2 regions of the Pseudomonas sp. NCHU5216 genome follow, and region 1 is predicted to be linked to the other one. Evidence: predicted binding sites of a transcription regulator. Region 1 holds the regulator's gene; the other holds the start of a gene.
The links. Region 1 encodes LexA, which represses DNA repair genes until DNA is damaged. Its sites were predicted from a motif close to CTGTNTNNNNANACAG; they were not measured.

Region 2: recN (DNA repair protein RecN) is a predicted target of LexA. The motif match lies at 5,717-5,732, and genes of this name have one in related genera.

The regions. Positions count from the first base shown of each region.
Region 1 covers NZ_JBQLIX010000017.1:63,958-71,907, reverse strand. Annotated here, with positions in the region: gene mfd (transcription-repair coupling factor) at 1-141, shown strand, start outside; gene ACSVIK_RS13960 (CsiV family protein) at 153-677, shown strand; gene ACSVIK_RS13955 (S-methyl-5'-thioinosine phosphorylase) at 728-1,465, opposite strand; gene nagZ (beta-N-acetylhexosaminidase) at 1,471-2,469, opposite strand; gene ACSVIK_RS13945 (L,D-transpeptidase family protein) at 2,481-3,008, opposite strand; gene ACSVIK_RS13940 (TetR family transcriptional regulator) at 3,051-3,758, opposite strand; gene lexA (transcriptional repressor LexA) at 3,985-4,599, shown strand; gene sulA (SOS-induced cell division inhibitor SulA) at 4,618-5,076, shown strand; gene ACSVIK_RS13925 (hypothetical protein) at 5,284-5,523, opposite strand; gene ACSVIK_RS13920 (DUF6586 family protein) at 5,604-6,122, opposite strand; gene topA (type I DNA topoisomerase) at 6,266-7,950, opposite strand, start outside.
Region 2 covers NZ_JBQLIX010000022.1:58,056-66,005, reverse strand. Annotated here, with positions in the region: gene carA (glutamine-hydrolyzing carbamoyl-phosphate synthase small subunit) at 1-594, opposite strand, end outside; gene dapB (4-hydroxy-tetrahydrodipicolinate reductase) at 866-1,669, opposite strand; gene dnaJ (molecular chaperone DnaJ) at 1,754-2,881, opposite strand; gene dnaK (molecular chaperone DnaK) at 3,012-4,928, opposite strand; gene grpE (nucleotide exchange factor GrpE) at 5,028-5,597, opposite strand; gene recN (DNA repair protein RecN) at 5,756-7,432, shown strand; gene fur (ferric iron uptake transcriptional regulator) at 7,655-7,950, opposite strand, start outside.

The DNA of each region.
Region 1 (7,950 bases):
ATCAAGCTGATCCAGGCCCAGCCAAAACGCTACAAGTTCGAAGGCGCCACCGTCTTCAAGATCCAGGTGCCGATGGAGCGCGCGGAAGAACGCTTCAACACCCTGGAAGCCCTGTTCGAGCGCCTCGCGCCCACCACCTGAAGGACTCTCCCATGACGCGCCCATTGCACCTGATTGCCCTGCTGCTCTGCCTGCTCGCCCCCAGCGCCTTCGCCGATCGCCTGTACCAGGTCGAGCTGCTGGTGTTCCGCCAGGGCGGCGAACCCGTGATAGCACCGAAGATCGCCCCGGACGACTGGGCCGGCAACGCCCTGCCGATCGGCGGTAGCGAACGCTCCACCGCGCTGAACGGCGAAGCGGCCAAGCTCAACCCCGGCAATGGCTACCAACTGCTGCTGCACAAGGCCTGGAGCCAGACCCTGGGCAACACCCCGAGTAGCGTCTCCATCACCAGCGGCGATGGCCAGCTCGGCCACTACCCGGTCGAAGGCACGCTGAACTTCGTGCAGGAGCGCTTCACCGACCTGAATCTGGATCTGTGGATCAACCACTTCAGCGCGGACGGCCTGGTCGAGGCCAGCGAACACATGAAGGTGAGCCAGCGCCTGAAAGACAACAGCCTGGCCTACCTCGACCATGGCAGCCTGGGCGCTCTGATTCGCATCAGCCCGCTCTGAGCGCACCACCCGACAGATGAAAGGGCCGCTCAGCGGCCCTTTTCATTCGTTCAAACAACCAATACCCGCGTCAGCACCGACCTGACCGTGCCCATACCCTGCTCCAGCACGCGCTCGATATCGGCCATGGTGATCAGGCCCGGCGCTTTGCCGGCAGCCGGGTTGACCACCAGCGCCAGGCAGGCGTAAGGCAGTTCCAGCTCACGGGCCAAGGCCGCCTCGGGCATGCCGGTCATGCCCACCAGATCGCAGCCATCACGCTCCAGACGCAGGACTTCCGCTGCCGTTTCCAGGCGTGGGCCCTGGGTGCAACCGTAGACGCCATGGTCACTGAAGGCCACGCCCTCGCTGCGCAGGGCAGTGATCAGCGCGGCGCGCAGGTCGGCGTCATAGGGCTCGCTGAAGTCGATATGGGTCACCCGCTCCAGCTCACCCTCGAAGAAGGTATGGCCGCGCCCGTAGGTGTAATCGATGAGCTGCTGCGGCACGCAGAAGTGGCCAGCCGGCATGGCCTGGGCAATGCCGCCGACCGCATTGACCGCGATGATGGCCTCGGCGCCGGCCTGCTTGAGTGCCCAGAGATTGGCGCGGTAGTTGATCTGATGCGGCGGGATACGATGTGGGTGGCCGTGACGCGCCAGGAACAGCACGGCGCGCCCACGCAGCTCACCCCGCAAGATTGGCGCCGATGGCGTGCCATAAGGCGTCTCCATGCTCAGCTCGGCCTCGATGCGCAGCCCTTCGAGCTGGGTCAGCCCACTGCCTCCGATGATGGCGTGCAGGGTCATCGGCGTCAGTCCAGCAACTGTGCGGCGCGCAGCGCGGCCATGGCCTGCGACCAGCGCGGCGCAGCGCGGTAATCGGTGCAGGCGTGACCGCGCCCGCGCATCCGCGCCAGGCGCGGCGGCGCCGTCACCTGCAAACGCTGCAGGGCAATCAGCGCCACCTCGGCGGCGGCCCGATCATTGCACACCAGGCCCATGTCGCACCCGGCACTCAGCGCAGCCTCGATGCGCTGCCCGGCATCACCGGCCACATGGGCACCGGCCATGGACAGGTCATCGCTGAAGATCACCCCGTCGAAACCCAGCTCGCCACGCAGAATCTCCTGCAGCCAACGGCGTGAGAAACCGGCGGGCTGATCATCCACCTCGGGGTAGATGACGTGCGCCGGCATCACCGCATCCAGGGCCCCACCGAGCAAGCGGAACGGCTGCATGTCACAGGCACGAATCTCATCGAGGCTGCGCTCGTCCACCGGAATGGCGACATGGGAGTCGGCCTCGGCCCAGCCATGCCCCGGGAAGTGCTTGCCGGTCGCCGCCATGCCGGCCTGGTGCATGCCACGGATGAAGGCACCGGCCAGCGTGGCGGCACGCTGCGGGTCGCCGTCGAAGGCGCGACTACCGACCACCGCGCTGCGCTGATGATCGAGGTCGAGCACCGGGGCGAAACTCAAGTCCAGCCCCACCGCCAGCACTTCGGTGGCCATCAGCCAGCCACAGTGTTCGGCAAGGGCTTCGGCATTGTCGTTGTCGGCAATGGCACGCATCGCCGGCAAACGCACGAAGCCCTGGCGCAGGCGCTGCACGCGGCCGCCCTCCTGATCCACCGCCAGCAGCAGATCCGGGCGCACGGCACGAATGCTCTGGCACAACTCGCGCACCTGGCGCGGTGATTCGATATTGCGAGCGAAGATGATCAGGCCGCCCACCTCGGGCTGGCGCAGCATCTGGCGATCCTCGGCGGTCAGCCAGGTGCCAGCGACATCCATCATCAAAGAGCCTTGCATAGGGATATTCCTTATTGAAAATCTTGGCCTGCGGCCCACTGCGGGCATGACGCCTCGTCGATGCGCACCGGGCAATGCAGCGGCACGCACTCGAACAGCGTCAACATGTCGGCGTTACGCATGCGCACGCAGCCATGGGACAACGGCTCCCCCATGGGTTCCGTATCCGGTGTGCCGTGCAGGTAGATATAGCGGCGAAAGGTGTCCACCTCGCCCAGACGGTTGCGCCCCAGCTCCAGGCCACTAAGCCAGAGAATGCGGGTCAGTATCCAGTCGCGCCCGGGAAACTGCTGGTGCAACTCGGGTGACCAGACCTCCCCCGTCCAGCGTCGCCCTCGCAGCACCGCCGCCAGCGGCAGCCCGGCGCCGATACGCGCACGTACCTGATGCAGGCCGCGCGGTGTGCAGCCACTGCCATTGCGCTCGCCGGGGCCATTGAGCGCTGTGGAAACGGCAAAGCGCACGCGCAGACGCCCGGCAGCAAAGCCATAGAGCATCTGATCGGCCAGGGAAATGTGCAATGAATCGAGATTCGCCATGCCCGCTAGCTTAGCGGATGACTCAAGGCGAGCCCACCGCTCTCACGCCTTGGCGGGCACGCTCACAGGCTTGTTCCGGGGCTTGAGCTGAGCGCCTGCCAGCAGAGGATCGGCAACACCGCTATCAGCGCGCATGCCGGCAGCCAGAAAGGGCACCATCATGCGCATGACCTGCTCGATGGAGGTGTGCACACCGAAATCGGTTTCGGCCATCGCCCGCAGCGCCTTGATCCCGGACATGCTGAACGCCGCCGCACCGAGCATGAAGTGCACGCGCCAGAACAGCTCCAGCGGCGGGATGCGCGGTGCGGCATCGTGCACCAGCAGCATGTAGCGGCGGAATACCTTGCCGTAGACCTCTTCCAGGTACTTGCGCAGGTGCCCCTGGCTCTGGCTGAAGGCCAGGCCGAGCAGGCGCATGAAGATGGACAGATCGTTGCCGCTGCGCGGTTTCACCGCCAGCGCCTGCTCCACCAGCAATTCCAGCAGCTCTTCGAGCGTAGCCGGGGTATCGCTCTTGGCCTGACGGCGGTCGAGCTCCTTTTCCAGGCTGGCGCAGAAGGGGCCGAGAAAGCGCGAGAAGACAGCCTGAATCAGCGCCTTCTTCGAGCCGAAGTGGTAGTTCACCGCCGCCAGGTTGACACCGGCCTTGCTAGTGATCAGGCGCAACGAGGTTTCGGCGAAGCCCTTTTCCGCGAACAGCTGTTCCGCAGCATCGAGAATGCGTTCAACGGTTTCCGACTGAGCCATGAATGATCACCTGACAAACACTTGTTTGAAACATACGTTTCAGCCCATCGAATTGTCAAGCCGCGCGAGCCGGATTTTGTCCGAGCAGTCACAGCATACAACAGGCAATGACGCCCATAGCGGGCGACAAGTTACAGACCCGCGCAAGCACACTGAAATTGATGATTGCCAAGCCACGCTTACTGTATATAATCCCAGTCACTGTATAAAAAGACAGAGCCCAGCCATGCTGAAACTGACGCCACGCCAAGCTGAAATCCTTGCCTTCATCAAGCGCTGCCTGGAAGACAATGGCTACCCCCCTACCCGCGCGGAAATCGCCCAGGAGCTGGGGTTCAAGTCGCCCAACGCGGCAGAAGAGCACCTCAAGGCCCTGGCCCGCAAGGGCGCCATCGAGATGACCCCAGGCGCCTCACGCGGCATCCGCATCCCCGGTTTCGAGCCTGGCGCCGCCAACGAGGACGATGGCCTGCCGGTGATCGGTCGCGTCGCCGCCGGTGCCCCTATCCTCGCCCAGCAGCATGTCGAAGAATCCTGCCAGATCAACCCGGCCTTCTTTCAGCCCAGAGCCGACTATCTGCTGCGTGTGCGCGGCATGAGCATGAAGGACATCGGCATCTTCGACGGCGACCTGCTCGCCGTGCATACCACCCGCGAAGCGCGCAACGGCCAGATCGTCGTCGCCCGCATCGACGACGAGGTGACGGTCAAGCGCTTCAAGCGCGAAGGCAATAAGGTCTGGCTGATTGCCGAGAACCCGGAATTTTCCCCGATCGAAGTGGATCTCGAACATCAGGAACTGGTGATCGAAGGTCTGAGCGTCGGCGTGATTCGCCGCTAAGCGCCACAGGAGGCTCCCATGCACATGCAGCAGTCGTTCGAGCGCCCGCAACTCCCCCTGTTCGATGCCTTTCTCAGCGCTACCCCCAGCGACGCCCTGCTGGGCGATGCAGCAGACGACCAGGGTTTCAGCGAACTGGCATTACGCGGCGCAGCCGGCCACTGCCTGCACCTGCTGGCCCCGATCCTGCGCGAACTGAGCCAGGATCAGGACGCCCGCTGGCTGACCCTGGTAGCGCCACCGGCCAGCCTGACCCAGGCCTGGCTGCGCGACGCCGGCCTCAACCGCGAACGCATTCTGCTGCTGCACCCGCGCCAGGGCCAAAGCGCACTGGAGCTGGCCGAAGAAGCGCTCAAGCTGGGCCGCAGCCATACCGTGATCAGTTGGCTACACCCAGTCGAGCGCAGCACCCGGCTACGCCTGGCCAAAGCCGCGCGAGCCGGCCAGGCACAGAGCCTGAATATCAGCCTGGGCTGACAAGCTGCAAGCTGCAAGCTGCAAGCTGCAAGCTGCAAGCTGCAAGCTGCAAGCTGCAAGAGCCTCAGGCCGGACGACGATTTGTCAAATGATTTGGCCTATGGATCGGTGTTGCAGCCCAAAGAAAAGCCCCTCCTGACGGAGGGGCTTTTTGCTCTTGCTTGTCGCTTGCGGCTTGCGGCTTGCGGCTTGCAACTCGTCACTGCATCAGTGCAGAACGCGCGGCGACTCTTCTTCCTCGGCCACCAACTCACCTTCGGCCATGCGACCGGCCATCTGCACGCCGACATTGAGCATGGCCTTGGCCACCTCGATATGTTGACCCTGCAGAAAAGCCTTGGCATCGGCAGAGAAATCCAGGGTTACCAATGCCTCCTCATCCTCTGCACGGCGCAAGGCGATACGCCCATCGGGCAGTTCGACGATTTCCAGAAAGGATGTAGGCATGGCTCGGTCTCTTTGCAAAAAACATGAAATTGTAACAGCCGGCCCGGCTCAACCCCAGCCCACTCGTCCAGATAACGCGCTCAGCACTCGCTGAGGCCCTCACGAAAACGCAGCACCAGGCCCCTGAGCTGCTGACGCCAGGCCTCGATGTCGTCCAGGCTCAGCTCTGCAGGCTCTTCACCGACGCTGACCGCTGTGATCAACGGCATGGCCGGGTCAACCTTGGCCTTGCGCTCTTCGCGCGGCGGCTGGAACAGCGCGGCATAGGCCGCCAGCAACTGCGCCAACCAGGTTTCGCTCTGCTGAGCCAATTCAACCAGCTCGGCCAGCTCGGGGCTGGGCGTAGCCTCTAGTACCGCCTGCTGCACGAAGACCTCGACACGAGAAGGGGCAGCCTCGCTCATGCGGTAGTAACCGGCAATCTCGTGGCACAGCCCCAGCAGCCCACCGTAGAGATGGAACAACGCGGCCTCGCGCTCGGCCTGCACCAGCGCCTGCAAGTTGAAGGCATTGGAGGTTTCGGCCTTGCGCCAGTTGTCCAGGGCAATACCGGCGAAGAAGATCTTCTGATTGGTGCGGGTGTAGATTTCTTTGGCCATCGCGATGCCCTCCACAGCAGATCGACTCATGATACGCGCACCGGCAGGGGCTGGTGCGCATCTCGTCAGGCATTCGCCATCAATTGCCCCTCAAGCGAGCCGGCAATGAGGCTCGGCAGGCGTTCAGCCAGTGCGGACGCGTGTCAGCGCTTGTCCTCGACCTTCCACTTGCCGCCATCGTAGAAGGCACGCCAGCCAGTCGGCTTGCCGTCCACTTCGGACTGCACGTACTGTTCCTTGGTCTTGCGGCTGTAACGAATCACCGTCGGACGGCCATCCGGATCCTTCTGCGGCGCGTCGCAGAGGAAGTGGTACTTGGGATCGATCTCGTGCTTGTGCGGAACGATCTCCAGCACCAGCGGTGCACGGGTTTCGCGGTTCTTGGGGAACTGGCTGGCGGCGAGGAACAGCCCCGAGGCGCCATCGCGCAGCACGTAGGTGTCATCCACCTTCTCGCACTTGAGCTCCGGCATCTCCACCTTGTCCATCTTCGGCGGCGCGGCTTCACCGTTCTTGAGCAGCTTGCGGGTGTTCTTGCAGCTTGGGTTGGTGCAGCCGAAGAACTTGCCGAAGCGGCCGGTCTTGAGCTGCATCTCGCTGCCGCACTTGTCGCATTCCAGGCTCGGGCCTTCATAACCCTTGATGCGGTACTGACCCTGCTCGATTTCGTAGCCGGTGCAGTCCGGGTTGTTGCCACAGATGTGCAGCTTGCGGGTTTCGTCCAGCAGGTAGGCATCCATGGCGGTGGAGCAGATCGGGCAGCGGTGCTTGCCCAGCAGCACGCGGGATTCGGACTCGCCCTCGTCATCGGCGGCGATCTCGTCACCCGGCACCAGGTTGATGGTGGCCTTGCAGCGTTCCTTCGGCGGCAGCGCATAGCCGGAGCAGCCCAGGAACACGCCAGTGGAGGCGGTACGAATCATCATCGGCCGACCACACTCGCGGCAGGGGATGTCGGTCAGGGTCGGCTGGTTGGCGCGCATGCCGCCCTCACCCGCCTCGGCGGCTTCGAGCTTTTTCTTGAAGTCGGCATAGAACTCGTCGAGCAGGTGCTTCCACTCGCGCTCGCCCTGAGCCACGTCATCGAGGTGCTCTTCCATGGTGGCGGTAAAGCCATAGTCCATGAGGTTGGCGAAGCTTTCGTCGAGACGCTCGGTGACGATGTCACCCATCTTCTCGGCATAGAAACGGCGGTTGTGCACCGTCACGTAGCCACGATCCTGAATGGTGGAGATGATCGCCGCATAGGTGGACGGGCGACCGATGCCGCGCTTTTCCAGTTCCTTGACCAGGCTGGCTTCGGAGTAGCGCGCCGGCGGCTTGGTGAAGTGCTGGCTGGGATCGAGCTTGATCAGCTTGAGGCCCTCGCCCTCCTTCATCTCCGGCAGCACGTCGTCCTCGCCCGGTTTGCTCTGTTGCGGCAGCACACGGGTGTAACCGTCGAACTTGAGGATGCGGCCCTTGGCACGCAGCTCGAAGTCGCCAGCGGCCACGGTGACGCTGGTGGACAGGTATTCGGCCGGCGGCATCTGGCAGGCCACGAACTGGCGCCAGATCAGGTCGTACAGGCGCTCGGCATCGCGCTCCATGCCGGAAAGCTGGGTCGGACGCAGATTGACGTCGGACGGACGAATCGCTTCGTGCGCTTCCTGAGCGCCCTCCTTGCTCGAATACAGGTTGGGCTTGCCCGGCAGGTACTTGTCGCCGTACTCATTGCCGATAAAGCCCCTGACCATGTCAATTGCATCGGCCGACAGGTTGGTCGAGTCGGTACGCATGTAGGTGATGTAGCCGGCCTCGTAGAGACGCTGAGCCATCATCATGGTCT
Region 2 (7,950 bases), on a different contig from region 1:
CACATGGTATGGCAGCTCCTCGGCCGAGATCAGCGGGTGGCTGTCGCTTTCCAGGTTCCACACACTGGAGCGCCATTCGTAGGGTTTGGCGCAGGTGACTTCCTTGGCCAGATCCATGCCTTTGAGGCCCGGGAAACTGCGCGCCAACTCCAGCGCCTTCTCTTCGGTGGCATCGTCACCAACCAGAATGCAGCCGTTCTGCGAGCCCTTCTCACGCAGGATGCGGGTCAGGCGGCGAGTGTCGATACCGGCGATGGCGACGGTGCCGTTCGCTTTCAGGTATTCGTCCAGCGGCTGCTTGTCGCGCCAGCTACTGGAAATCAGCGGCAGGTCGCGAATGATCAGGCCGGCCGCCCACACACTGCAGGACTCGCCGTCTTCCGGGGTGGTGCCGGTATTGCCGATGTGCGGATAGGTCAGGGTGACGATCTGCTGGGCATAGGACGGATCGGTGAGAATTTCCTGATAGCCGGTCATGGCGGTGTTGAACACCACCTCTCCGATCGTCTGGCCATCGGCCCCGATGGAATCGCCGCGAAAAATGCTGCCGTCAGCAAGGGCCAAAATGGCAGGTTTGGGGGCTGGCTTAGTCAAGAAGACCTCCGTCTCGAACAAGGCTTGAAGCAAACGCAGGTTGTAAAAAAGCGGGATGACGTGTGAAGGTCATCCCGCTTTTTTATTTGAGCCATTCTGCGTAACTTTTAGTGGACACACTAAAACAGGAAGCTTACAGGAAAAGCCTTTTTCGGTCCACCCGAATTCCAAGCTGCAATACGGATGGCCGCCCCCTGCAAGCTCATCAGCGCAAAAGTCCGCCCTGGGTCGTCAAGCCCTTACTTGCAGCTTGTCGCTTGAGGCTTGCCGCTCACCTCAGCCCCAACACGTCCTGCATGTCATACAGCGCGGCATCACGTCCGGCCAGCCACAGTGCCGAACGCACGGCGCCCTTGGCGAAGGTCATGCGACTGGAGGCCTTGTGGGTGATCTCCACGCGCTCGCCGTCGGCGGCGAATAGTACGGTGTGATCGCCCACCACGTCGCCGGCACGCACGGTGGCGAAGCCGATGGTTTCACGCTCACGCGCGCCGGTCTGGCCTTCGCGACCGTAGACGGCGACCTTCTGCAGATCACGCCCCAGCGCGTCGGCGACCACCTCCCCCATACGCAGCGCGGTGCCGGACGGTGCGTCGACCTTGTGCCGGTGGTGAGCTTCGATGATCTCGATATCCACGTCATCGCCCAGCACACGGGCAGCGGTATCCAGCAGCTTCAGGCATAGGTTGACGCCCACGCTGAAGTTGGCAGCGAAGACGATGGGAATCTGCTTGGCCGCGTCGCTCAGTTGCTGCTTCTCTTCCACAGTAAAACCTGTGGTGCCAATGACCATGGCCTTGCCGGCCTGACGGCAGACTTCCAGATTCTTCAGGGTCACCGATGGATGGGTGAAGTCGATCAGCACGTCGAAGTCATCGACCACCGTCGCCAGGTCACCCACCAGGGTCACGCCGATCTTGCCAAGGCCGACCAGCTCACCGGCGTCGGCGCCAATCAGGCTGCTGTCGGCGCGGTCGATGGCCGCGCTGAGCCTGGCGCCCTCGGCCTGGCTGACGGCCTCGATCAGGGTCTTGCCCATGCGCCCGGCGGCGCCCATCACTGCGATACGTTGCATAGCATCAGCTCCAAGCTGCAAGCCTCAAGCTACAAGCCAAGCGCAATACCTCTTGCAGCTTGTGGCTTGCAGCTTGATGCTCAGTTAAACGTCACCAAAGAAGCGCTTCACGCCCTCGAACCAGCCATTGGCCTTGGGCGAATGGGAGTCGTCGCCCTGCAGCGACTTGCGGAACTCTTCGAGCAGTTCGCGCTGGCGCTTGTTCAGGTTGACCGGTGTTTCCACCGCCACCCGGCACATCAGGTCGCCTGCCGCACCACCGCGTACCGGGGCCACGCCCTTGCCACGCAGGCGGAACAGCTTGCCGGTCTGGGTGCCTTCAGGGATCTTCAGCTTGACCCGACCATCGAGGGTCGGCACTTCCAGCTCGCCACCCAGGGCTGCGTCGGCGAAGCTGATCGGCACCTCGCAGTACAGGTGCTTGCCGTCACGCTGGAAGATCGCGTGCTCGCGCACGTTGACCACCACATAGAGGTCGCCGGCCGGGCCGCCATGAGCACCCGCCTCGCCCTCGCCGGACAGGCGAATGCGGTCGCCGGTGTCGACGCCTGGCGGCACCTTGACCGACAGTGTCTTGCTCTCTTCCACACGGCCCTGACCATGGCAACTGCCACAGGGGTCGGTGATCATCTTGCCGGTGCCATGGCAGCGCGGGCAGGTCTGCTGCACGGAGAAGAAGCCCTGCTGCATGCGTACCTGACCAATACCCCCACAGGTGGTACAGGTCACCGGGCTGGTGCCTTTCTTGGCACCCGTGCCATCGCAGGTCTTGCAACCGACCAGGGTCGGCACGCGAATGGTCACGTTGGTGCCACGCACCGCCTCTTCCAGATCCAGCTCCAGGGTGTAGCGCAGATCCGAGCCGCGCTGAGCGCCGCCACGGGAACCGCCACGGCCACCGCCGAAGAAATCGCTGAACACGTCGCCGAAGATGTCGGAGAAGTTGGCGCCGCCGAAACCGGCACCGCCAGCGCCGCCCATCTGCGGGTCGACGCCGGCATGACCGTACTGGTCATAAGCCGAGCGCTTGGCCGCATCGGAGAGCACTTCATAAGCCTCATTGGCCTCCTTGAAGCGATCCTCGGCCTCTTTGTCGTCCGGGTTGCGATCCGGGTGGTACTTCATCGCCAGGCGGCGGTAGGCCTTCTTCAGGTCGGCCTCGCTGGCGCCGCGTTCCACGCCCAGGACTTCGTAATAGTCTCGTTTTGCCATAGTTGTGCTGCACTCTCAGATTCGTGAGCTCCAGATACGCCGACGCGGGAGAGAGCTCCCGCGCGGCGAATCCTGCCCGCCGCGGACGACGGGTCGGAGCGAAAGAAGGCGCGGCGCGAGGCCGCTGACCTTACTTGTTCTCCTTGACCTCTTCGAATTCGGCGTCGACCACGTCGTCACCGGCATCCTTGGCATCGGCAGCGTCCGCCTGGGCAGCACCGGCTTGCGGTTGCTCGGCGTACATCTTCTGCGCCAGCGGCGTGGTGGCCTCGGACAGGGCGTTCATCTTGGCTTCGATGGCTTCCTTGTCGTCGCCCTTGATGGCCACTTCCAGTTCGCCGATGGCCTTCTCGATGGCCGCCTTCTCGTCGGCAGTGGCCTTGTCGCCCGCCTCGGTGATCATCTTGCGAGAGGCATGCACCAGTTGATCGCCCTGGTTGCGCGCGGTGGCCAACTCCTCGAACTTGCGGTCTTCCTCGGCGTTAGCCTCGGCGTCACGCACCATGCGCTCGATTTCCTCGTCGGACAGGCCGGAGTTGGCCTTGATGACGATGGACTGCTGCTTGCCGGTGGCCTTGTCCTTGGCGGACACGTGCAGGATGCCGTTGGCATCGATGTCGAAGGTCACTTCGATCTGCGGCACGCCACGCGGAGCCGGCGGAATCTCGGCCAGGTCGAACTTGCCCAGGGACTTGTTCTGTACGGCCTGCTTGCGCTCACCCTGCAGCACGTGAATGGTCACGGCGCTCTGGTTGTCATCAGCAGTGGAGAACACCTGCGACTTCTTGGTCGGGATGGTGGTGTTCTTCTCGATCAGCGGAGTCATCACTCCGCCCATGGTTTCGATACCCAGGGTCAGCGGGGAGACGTCGAGCAGCAGCACGTCCTTGACGTCACCGGCCAGCACGGCGCCCTGAATGGCAGCACCCATGGCCACGGCTTCGTCCGGGTTGACGTCCTTGCGCGGCTCCTTGCCGAAGAACTCGGCAACGGTTTTCTGTACCAGCGGCATGCGGGTCTGACCGCCGACCAGGATCACGTCGTCGATCTTGCCGACGTCGATACCGGCGTCCTTCAGCGCAGTGCGGCACGGCTCGATGGTGCGCTGCACCAGATCCTCGACCAGCGCTTCCAGCTTGGAACGGGAAATCTTCACGTTCAGGTGTTTCGGCCCGGTGGAGTCTGCGGTGATGTACGGCAGGTTGACGTCGGTCGACTGGCTCGAGGACAGCTCGATCTTGGCCTTCTCGGCGGCTTCCTTGAGGCGCTGCATGGCCAGCGGGTCGCCCTTGAGGTTCATGCCGGTTTCTTTCTTGAACTCGTCGACGAGGTAATCGATCAGGCGGATGTCGAAGTCCTCACCACCGAGGAAGGTGTCACCGTTGGTGGCCAGCACCTCGAACTGGTGCTCGCCGTCGACTTCGGCGATCTCGATCACCGACACGTCGAAGGTACCGCCGCCCAGGTCATAGACGATCACGGTGTGGTCGCCCTTGGCCTTGTCCATGCCATAGGCCAGCGCAGCCGCGGTCGGCTCGTTGATGATGCGCTTGACGTCGAGGCCGGCGATGCGACCGGCGTCTTTGGTGGCCTGACGCTGACTGTCGTTGAAGTAGGCCGGAACGGTGATCACCGCTTCGGTCACCGGCTCGCCCAGGTAGTCCTCGGCGGTTTTCTTCATCTTCTTCAGCACTTCGGCGCTGATCTGCGGCGGTGCCATCTTCTGGCCGTTGACCTCGACCCAGGCATCACCGTTGTCGGCCTTGGCGATCTTGTACGGCACCAGGCCGATGTCTTTCTGCACCACGTCCTCGTCGAAACGACGACCGATCAGACGCTTCACCGCGTACAGGGTGTTGTGCGGGTTGGTCACTGCCTGACGCTTGGCGGACTGGCCAACCAGGATTTCGCCATCGTTGGCGTAAGCAATGATGGACGGCGTGGTGCGAGCGCCTTCGGCGTTCTCCAGCACCTTGACGTTGCCGTTTTCCAGAATGGAGACGCAGGAGTTGGTAGTCCCCAGGTCGATACCGATGATTTTGCCCATGAATGTTCTCCCGAAACTTTGATTTTCCCGCCGCCTCGTTTCGCAGGCGCCGGTAGCACTAAAACGCTTGACTCAGAGATGGGGTCGCCCCCGGATATTTCAAGCCTGCTCGTCGATGGACGGCGGCGGCGTGGTCGGTGCCTTGCTGACCACGACCATGGCCGGGCGCAGCAGGCGACCATTGAGCAGATAGCCCTTCTGGAACACCTTGAGCACGGAGTTCGGCTCGACCTTGGTGCTCTCTTCCATCGCCATGGCCTGGTGATGCTCCGGGTTGAACGGCTCACCGTGCGGGTCGAGCGCCTCCAGCGAATGCCGGGCCAGGGTGTCGATGAACAGCTTGAGGGTCAGTTGCATGCCTTCGCGCACGGCCTTGAGCGCTTCGTCGTTCGGGCTGGACAGCTCCAGGCCGCGCTCCAGGCTGTCGACCACCGGCAGCAGGTCGTTGGCGAATTTTTCCAGGGCGAACTTGTGCGCCTTCTCCACATCCTGCTCGGCGCGACGACGCACGTTCTGCAGCTCGGCCGCCATGCGCAACGACTGATCCTGCGCCGCTGCCAGCTGCTCTTCCAGGGCCTGCACGCGAGCCGCCAGATCATCGCTCGACGCGGCATTCTCCGCTGCCTGCGCCTCGGGGTTCTGCGTATCCAGGTTCTGTTCGTCAGCCATGCCTCTCTCCTCTCGAATGAATCGGCGCGGATCCGAACCGCGCACCTGCCGCCTATATGGAGCCAATTCCACAGCTTTCAAGGGGCGATAAAGGAGGATTGTCAGCACCAGAAAAAACACTGTATAAATAACCAGACATCAATTCGGGAGCGTTCGCCATGCTGGTGCACCTGTCCATCCACAACTACGCCATCGTCGACCATCTGGATCTCGAGCTGGACGCCGGCATGAGCGCCATCAGCGGCGAAACCGGCGCCGGCAAGTCGATCATGCTCGACGCCCTCGGCCTGTGCCTGGGTGACCGCGCCGACAGCGCCGTGGTGCGCCCCGGCGCGGACAAGGCGGACATCCTCGCCAGCTTCGACCTGGCGGACATCCCCGAAGCCCGCGCCTGGCTCGCCGAACGCGACCTGGACAACGACGGCCCGTGCATCCTGCGCCGGGTGATCACCGCCGAGGGCCGCTCACGCGGCTACATCAACGGCAGCCCCTGCCCGCAGGCCGATCTCAAGGCGCTGGGCGAGCTGATCATCGACATCCACAGCCAGCACGAACACCAATCGCTACTCAAGAGCGACACCCACCGCCGCCTGCTCGACGATTACGCCGGCAGCCAGGAACTGGCGCGCCAGGTGCAGCTCGCCGCGCAACGCTGGAAGCAGACGCGCAACGAGCTGGAGCGCATCTCCAGCCAGGGCGACGAACAACGCGCCCGCCACCAGTTGCTCAGCTACCAGCTCGAAGAACTGGAGAACCTCGCCCTGGGCGAGAACGAGCTGGAACAGCTCGAGCAGGAGCACAAGGCCCTGAGCAATGCCGAAGCCCTGCTCGGCGCCTGCCGCCAGGTGCTCGACCTGTGCAGCGAGAGCGACGCCGGCAACGTGCTCTCGGCGCTCACCGCCAGCCTCAACCGCCTCGGCGCCTTCGCAGGCCAGGGCGGCGCCCTGGGCGAAGCCAGCAACCTGCTGGCCAACGCCCAGATCCAGGTCGAGGAAGCCGTAGGCGAGCTGAACCGCTTCGTCGATCACTTCGATGCCGACCCGCAGCGCCAACAGTTTCTCGAAGAGCGCCTGGACACCATCTATACCCTGGCGCGCAAGCACCGCATCCAGCCCAACGAACTGACAGCCCTGCAACAGCAATTGTTCGAGGAGCTGGAAAGCCTCAATGCCGACGACGAAGCCGGCGAGCGCCTGGCCGAAGAGCTGGCCGCCTACGAGCGTCATTACCAGGAGAAGGCCGCGGAACTCAGTAACCTGCGCAGCAGCGCAGCCGAACGCCTGGCCACCGCCGTGCAAGAGGAGATGCAGACGCTGGGCATGCCGGGTGGGCGCTTCAGCATCCAGCTACAACCGCTGGACAATGCCGAACCCAACGGCCATGGCCTGGAAGCCGTGGAGTTCCTGGTCAGCGCCAACCCGGGGCAGCCGCTGCGCGGTCTGGCCAAGGTGGCCTCGGGCGGCGAACTGTCGCGCATCAGCCTGGCGATCCAGGTGATCACCGCGCAGACCTCGCGCGTACCGACCCTGGTATTCGACGAAGTGGACGTGGGCATCGGCGGCCCCACCGCCGAGGTGGTCGGGCAACTGCTGCGCCGCCTGGGCGAACGCGGCCAGGTGCTGTGCGTCACCCACCTGCCGCAAGTGGCCGCCCAGGGTCATCAGCACCTGTTCGTGCACAAGCGCCGCGGCGTCGATGCCACCTCCACCGCCGTGAGCAAGCTGGACGAGAACGGCCGCGTCGAGGAAATCGCCCGCATGCTTGGCGGCGTCGACCTGACCGAGGAATCCCTGGCTCACGCGCGCAAGATGGTCACCAGCGCCCAGGCCGCCTAGAGCCTGTTGCCCAGATAGAACCCAAGGCTACGGCCAATGCTTAGCCCTTGTAGGAGCGAGCTCTGCTCGCGAAGCTTGCGACCTCAACTCCGTTCGCGAGCAGAGCTCGCTCCTACAAATGAGTGCGTAGCCCGGATGCAAGTCCGTCCCGGATTGCATCCGGGCTACGGCAATAAAAAAGGCGACCCGAGGGTCGCCTTTTCATTCATTGCAACAGAAGCATCAGCTCTTCTTGCGCACGTACAGCACCAGATTGTGGTCGACCAGCTCGAAGCCATGCTCCCTGACGATCTCCTTCTGGCGCTTCTCGATCTCGGAATCAAAGAACTCGATCACCTCGCCGGAATCGACGCAGACCATGTGGTCGTGGTGGCCGCTGTCGGCCAGTTCGAACACCGCATGACCGCCGTCGAAGTTATGACGCACGACCAGACCGGCGGCCTCGAACTGAGTCAGCACGCGGTAGACGGTGGCCAGGCCGACATCCTCACCCGCCTCCATCAGCGCCTTGTAGACAT